2 regions of the Planococcus maritimus genome follow, and region 2 is predicted to be linked to the other one. Evidence: a T-box and tRNA genes for the amino acid it is inferred to sense, from the RefSeq annotation. Region 2 holds a T-box; the other holds one or more tRNA genes.
The links. A T-box is a leader RNA that pairs with one kind of tRNA and senses whether it is charged. The one in region 2 lies ahead of trpS (tryptophan--tRNA ligase), so its partner is inferred to be a tRNA-Trp.
Positions count from the first base shown of each region.

Region 1: it encodes a tRNA-Trp, which carries the amino acid that the T-box ahead of trpS (tryptophan--tRNA ligase) is inferred to sense. The anticodon was not compared.

Region 1 covers NZ_CP016538.2:1,024,674-1,027,914, forward strand. The annotation lists rRNA gene BBI11_RS05035 (23S ribosomal RNA) at 1-224, shown strand, start outside; rRNA gene rrf (5S ribosomal RNA) at 358-473, shown strand; tRNA gene BBI11_RS05045 (tRNA-Asn) at 484-558, shown strand; tRNA gene BBI11_RS05050 (tRNA-Ser) at 564-653, shown strand; tRNA gene BBI11_RS05055 (tRNA-Glu) at 676-750, shown strand; tRNA gene BBI11_RS05060 (tRNA-Val) at 763-838, shown strand; tRNA gene BBI11_RS05065 (tRNA-Met) at 879-955, shown strand; tRNA gene BBI11_RS05070 (tRNA-Asp) at 959-1,034, shown strand; tRNA gene BBI11_RS05075 (tRNA-Phe) at 1,051-1,126, shown strand; tRNA gene BBI11_RS05080 (tRNA-Thr) at 1,142-1,217, shown strand; tRNA gene BBI11_RS05085 (tRNA-Tyr) at 1,221-1,304, shown strand; tRNA gene BBI11_RS05090 (tRNA-Trp) at 1,311-1,384, shown strand; tRNA gene BBI11_RS05095 (tRNA-His) at 1,405-1,480, shown strand; tRNA gene BBI11_RS05100 (tRNA-His) at 1,523-1,598, shown strand; tRNA gene BBI11_RS05105 (tRNA-Gln) at 1,606-1,677, shown strand; tRNA gene BBI11_RS05110 (tRNA-Gly) at 1,683-1,757, shown strand; tRNA gene BBI11_RS05115 (tRNA-Cys) at 1,765-1,838, shown strand; tRNA gene BBI11_RS05120 (tRNA-Leu) at 1,848-1,931, shown strand; tRNA gene BBI11_RS05125 (tRNA-Leu) at 2,150-2,233, shown strand; gene BBI11_RS05130 (C45 family autoproteolytic acyltransferase/hydrolase) at 3,089-3,241, shown strand, end outside.
Region 2 covers NZ_CP016538.2:2,151,117-2,154,357, forward strand. The annotation lists gene BBI11_RS10825 (peptide ABC transporter substrate-binding protein) at 1-624, opposite strand, end outside; gene BBI11_RS10830 (DUF3899 domain-containing protein) at 868-1,209, shown strand; T-box leader at 1,260-1,472, shown strand; gene trpS (tryptophan--tRNA ligase) at 1,540-2,532, shown strand; gene opp4C (oligopeptide ABC transporter permease) at 2,594-3,241, opposite strand, start outside.

The DNA.
Region 1 (3,241 bases), 1.1 Mb from region 2:
CACACCGCTGGTGTACCAGTTGTTCTGCCAAGAGCATCGCTGGGTAGCTATGTGTGGCCGGGATAAGTGCTGAAAGCATCTAAGCACGAAGCCCCCCTCAAGATGAGATTTCCCATTGCGCAAGCAAGTAAGATCCCTCAGAGACGATGAGGTAGATAGGTTCGGGGTGGAAGCGTGGCGACACGTGCAGCTGACGAATACTAATCGATCGAGGACTTAACCAATAACTGAAATGCGTTTCCATAATCCAATGTCGATTTATCCAGTTTTGAAAGAATAAGATAATATTTTTCAAAAAAATGCTTGAAATAATCGGTATTATTGATATAATAAATCTTGTCTTTCAAATTAATACAGTCTAGTGATGATGGCAAAGAGGCCACACCCGTTCCCATCCCGAACACGGAAGTTAAGCTCTTTTGCGCCGATGGTAGTTGGGGGTTTCCCCCTGTGAGAGTAGGACGTCGCTAGGCTGGATATTATTCCGAAGTAGCTCAGTGGTAGAGCACCGCACTGTTAATGCGATGGTCGTAGGTTCGAGTCCTACCTTCGGAGCCAATTTTGGAGAGCTGTCCGAGTGGCCGAAGGAGCATGATTGGAAATCATGTAGGCGGGCAACCGTCTCAAGGGTTCGAATCCCTTGCTCTCCGCCAGTATCTTAAGCTCAAAATTAAAGGCCCCTTGGTCAAGCGGTTAAGACACCGCCCTTTCACGGCGGTAACACGGGTTCGAATCCCGTAGGGGTCACCATTTCATTTTCACGGAGGATTAGCTCAGCTGGGAGAGCATCTGCCTTACAAGCAGAGGGTCGGCGGTTCGATCCCGTCATCCTCCACCATTTCTTTCAAATTTACAAAGAGAAAGTGAAATATCATTATCGCGGGGTGGAGCAGTTCGGTAGCTCGTTGGGCTCATAACCCAAAGGTCGCAGGTTCAAATCCTGCCCCCGCAACCAAATGGTCCCGTGGTGTAGCGGTTAACATGCCTGCCTGTCACGCAGGAGATCGCCGGTTCGATCCCGGTCGGGACCGCCATTTTTATTATTAATATGGGTCAGTAGCTCAGTCGGTAGAGCATTAGATTGAAGCTCTAAGTGTCGGCGGTTCGATTCCGTCCTGACCCACCATATTTTTATCTCCATGCCGGAGTAGCTCAACTGGTAGAGCAACTGACTTGTAATCAGTAGGTTGAGGGTTCAAGTCCTTTCTCCGGCACCATTAGGTGGGGTAGCGAAGTGGCTAAACGCGGCGGACTGTAAATCCGCTCCTTCGGGTTCGGCAGTTCGAATCTGCCCCCCACCACCAGTTTTTAGGGGCATAGTTTAACGGTAGAACAGAGGTCTCCAAAACCTCCGATGTGGGTTCGATTCCTACTGCCCCTGCCATTTTTTAAAATTATATGTTGGCGGTCGTGGCGAAGTGGTTAACGCACCGGATTGTGATTCCGGCACTCGGGGGTTCAATTCCCCTCGTCCGCCCCATGATTTTCTTGAAAATTTTATTTCATACATAATAATAACGTGGCGGTCGTGGCGAAGTGGTTAACGCACCGGATTGTGATTCCGGCACTCGGGGGTTCAATTCCCCTCGTCCGCCCCAGTATTATTGGGGTATAGCCAAGCGGTAAGGCAACGGGTTTTGATCCCGTCATGCCCTGGTTCGAATCCAGGTACCCCAGCTTTTGCGGAAGTAGTTCAGTGGTAGAACGCCACCTTGCCAAGGTGGAGGTCGCGGGTTCGACCCCCGTCTTCCGCTCCATTATTTAGGCGGCATAGCCAAGCGGTAAGGCATGGGTCTGCAACACCCTTACCACCGGTTCGAGTCCGGTTGCCGCCTCCAAACTATTTTGCCGGCGTGGCGGAATTGGCAGACGCGCGGGACTCAAAATCCCGTTCCTTCACGGGAGTGTCGGTTCGACCCCGACCGCCGGTATCATGATCATCACTCTGCCAAGTGATGAAAGCTAAAACCCTCGACTTCAATAGTCGAGGGTTTTTCTTTTGAGCAATTAATGAAGAAAACAACCAGTGTGTATTAAAGGTAAGAAGTTTTTCAAAAAAATAACGTATACCCCTTGCAAAATAAACGATTTACTAATATAATAATAAATGTTCCTGAAAGCAATATGAAATGCTTTGGGAGTTAATTTTGCCGGCGTGGCGGAATTGGCAGACGCGCGGGACTCAAAATCCCGTTCCTTCACGGGAGTGTCGGTTCGACCCCGACCGCCGGTATCATAATTATTGCTCTGCCAAGCAATGAACAAAGTCCTGACATTTGTCAGGGCTTTTTTATTTGCATTGTCGCTAGCTTTTTTAGTAAAGCTTATTAATAGTAGAAGAGTTGCCGTCTTTTAGGAGAGGGGATATTTCTCTATATTCATGTATCAGAATTGGCTGAAGAACTTTTTTCAGGGCTGAGTGCTGGTAAAGCGCTGAGCTTGAAGTTTCCTTATCCGCGTTCCATTGAAAGACAGCTACTAATAGAAGTTGTCTTTTGGGTGTTCTAGAACATTTAAAGGCAGCAAAGTTGTTTTAAATTGAATACGGTAAGGCACGTGCAAACTATTCAAAATGATTAATTGTAATTTTTTTCAAATAGTCTTATGGTGTGTTAATATATGTGTGATTAATATCCCTAGCGATTCCAGTTGAATGGATCTTGTATTCATATAGATCCTATTTGATTTCTGCAATAGGTATGAGCTGGTTTTATGGGAACGTAAGGGTCTTGCTCTTATGAAGCTATTCAAGACGATTTAAGAAGATAGACTTCAGGAAATGATGAAGAGCCAGCCCGTCATTTAAAACGCGTTAAATGCCTTCTGGTACCTGATTAAACGGCAGTAGATTGCGAGCTAGAGGTATTAAGGCGAGAAGCTCTGTAATGAACGGCTTCAGAGAATATTAAACTGAACCGTAAGTCTTTTTTAATAAAGTGACTTGTATCGTTTTGAAAAATTGGTTTAGTTCAGTTTTCGACTGCACTAGATTAGTGAATGTGATATTAAGTAAGCGTAGATGTGCTGATAGGGTTGAAAAATACAATGATCTTTAAAAATGAACTGAGTTGTTAATGGAGGAGAAGTTATGCGGAAGATACATAGTGAAGTCGTCGAATTTAGAGGCAGCCATTATGATTATGGAGTGATGCAGGGCAGTGCGCTCAAAGAGTCAATTACGCTGCAGAACCGCAGGGGTCAATGGAAGAGCAAGAGGCCGCGTTTTGCCATCGATCCATTA
Region 2 (3,241 bases):
GTAGAATGTACCAAAAGCCATCAATGACATGAAGTAAGGAGTTGGGCGCTCAAGTTCTACAACAAGTGTTTTGTCGTCTTCAGCAGTGATTCCTAGTTCAGAAACTTCCATGTCCCCTTCAGATACTTCTTTAGCGTTTTTGATTGTTCCAGCCATCATGTATGGTCCGTAAGGTGAACCAGTGTCTGGGTCAATCGCGCGCTGCCAAGCATAGACGAAATCGTTAGCTGTGATCGGTGTACCGTCCGACCAGTTAGCATCACGCAGTTTGAAAGTGTAAGTCAAGCCATCTTCACTGATCTCAGGCTCGCCTTCAGCAAGTGCAGGTTCAGCAATGTTTTCTTGGTTCAAACGGAACAAACCTTCGTTTACGTTGTTAAGGATGTTGAATGCTACTGCATCCTCAGCAATCGAAGAATCCATTGATGGAATTTCTGCTCCTTCGATCAAGTTTAGTTCTTGTACAGAATCCGGCTCTCCGCCGTTGCCTTCTGCGCCTTCTGTACCTTCTGTGTCTGTGTTTTCCGTCCCAGTATCAGTGTCATCTCCGCCGCCGCAAGCAGCTAGGAAAGCACTAAGTACCAAAACCAGGCCAAGTAGCCATAAAATCTTGCTGTTTTTCACTGATTTTGCCCCCTTAAATTTTCTGAAAAATTGGTACATGATTAATTATACATAAATATTTATTGTTGTACAGCGTTTTTTTTGGAATATTTTACACTCTTCCCAGTAATCATGCTGTTAGGAAACCCATCAATAGGCTGAAAAGCGCGTCATGTAAGCGTTTTCTTTAAGATCGAAATTCGAATATTTTTTTGATTTTTTTTGCTATTTCTTCTACAATAAAGAGCGAATAGAGGTGCACTAATGAGAAAAATAATTATCGGAATCGCCGTTGTGCAGTTGCTAGTATTGCTGACAATGCTCTTCCGAAGCGAACCGTTTTCACTGTTGTCATACATTAATAACTCCTTTATTTACGGGGGTGTGCTTGTATTTTTCGGACTTTGGGTCTTCGTTGTCCAGACAGGAGTTTTCGACATCTTTACGATGAGCATGCGCAAATTTTTCAAAAGCAAATCCACCTTGGACGATGACGAAATGCGCCTGCCTTCAGAAGTGTTGGCTTTCTCCAGTTTCCCGCTACTAATTATTGGCGGCGTTACATTGCTAGCGATGGCGATTTCACTTGCAATTTATCAACAATAGAATTGCATATTGCAGCAACAATCTCTTTTGTATTATAATAAAATTAATACAAATGAGCGTTGACAAAGAGTAGTAGATGAAGTTTCTTCTATAAAAGAGAGCTTGTGGTTGGTGGAAACAAGCAGAAGCCTTCATTGAATGGACTTTCGAGCTAAAGCGGCGAAACAAGTAGCCGTTTTCGTGTTCTCCACGTTACGGAGACAAGAGGCCGCTTTGCGGCAAGCAGGGTGGTACCGCGGAACCGCACATCATTCGTCCCTTTAGTTCCAGGGACGAAGATGTGCTTTTTTATATCCATTTTTAGGATCACCACTCAGAGGAGGAATTTCATTGAAAAAAATATTTTCTGGCGTACAGCCAACCGGTACGGTCACACTTGGTAACTATATCGGAGCCTTTAAGCAGTTCACGGATCTGCAGGAAGAATACGATTGCATCTTTTGCATCGTCGACCAACATGCCATTACCATGCCGCAAGACCGTCTCGAATTAAGAAAGAGCATTAAATCGCTAGCTGCCTTGTATCTTGCTGTCGGCATCGACCCGGAGAAAGTGACGCTGTTTATCCAATCCGAAGTTCCAGCACACGCTCAGGCTGGCTGGATGCTGCAATGCGTATCGACTATCGGCGAACTCGAACGCATGACGCAGTTTAAAGACAAATCAGCAAAGGCCGCTTCGATCTCTGCCGGCCTCCTTACCTACCCGCCTTTAATGGCTGCTGATATTCTTTTGTATCAAACAGACATAGTCCCTGTCGGCGATGACCAAAAGCAACATATCGAATTAACACGTGATCTGGCGGAGCGGTTCAACAGAAAATACAACGACATCTTCACGATTCCGGATATCCGTATCCCAAAACATGGCGCACGCGTCATGTCCTTGCAGGATCCAACGAAAAAGATGAGCAAATCCGATTCAAACAAAAAATCAATCATTACGTTACTCGATGATTTAAAGACCATTGAAAAGAAAGTAAAGAGTGCTGTGACAGACTCAGAAGGAATCGTTAAATACGATCCGGAGAACAAACCGGGTGTCTCCAACCTGCTGTCAATTGAAGCTGCCTTGACGGGAGCTTCAATCGACGAACTTGTCGCTAAATACGAAGGCGGCGGCTACGGCGAGTTTAAAGCGGGTGTTGCCAAAGCAATTACCGACCACCTAGCACCGATTCAAGAACGCTATTATAAATTGCTTGACTCTGATGAACTCGATACGGTTCTCGACGAAGGCGCAGAAAAAGCCAATGTCATTGCCAACAAGACATTGAAAAAAATGGAGAACGCAATGGGTCTTGGCCGCAAACGCAAGCGTTAATACAAGAAAAAAGGATGAACAAGTGGAATGCCACTCGTTCATCCTTTTTATGTGGTTTCTGTTAGCGCAATGATTTCGGATTTAACGCATCTTTTAACCCTTCGCCGATAAAATTAATCGACAGGATCGTCAAGGTAATGATGATCGCTGGGGGCATCCAAATCCATGGCTTGCCTTGCAGCACGTCCGGCTCATTGGCAGACGACAGCATATTGCCCCAGCTCGGCGTCGCTTGTGGAACCCCAAAGCCAAGATAGCTGAGCGCCGATTCGATCACGATCATCGTCGCAAAAATCAGCGTCCCCTGAACGATGATCGTTGAAATGACGTTCGGCAGCAAATGCTTAGTAATGACTTTAAATGGAGAGCAGCCAATAGACAAGGCTGCAAGGATATACTCATTTTCTTTCTCTGCTAATACTTTACTCCGGACGAGACGGGCAACCCCGCCCCAGCTGAGCGCACCGATGACCATGATCAAGACCCATAAACCATCGACGATGCCGTAAAGGATAGTGTTCAAGACGATGACAAATACCAGGAATGGGAAATTCAACACGAAATCGGTAAAGCGCATCAAAATGCTATCGATCATGCCACCAAAAAATCCGGCCAATGCCCCGACTAACGTTCCGAGCACGATGACCATCAGTGTCGCACTAAAGCCAACGAGGAGTGAAATCCGCCCGCCGTAGAACAAGCGCGTCAA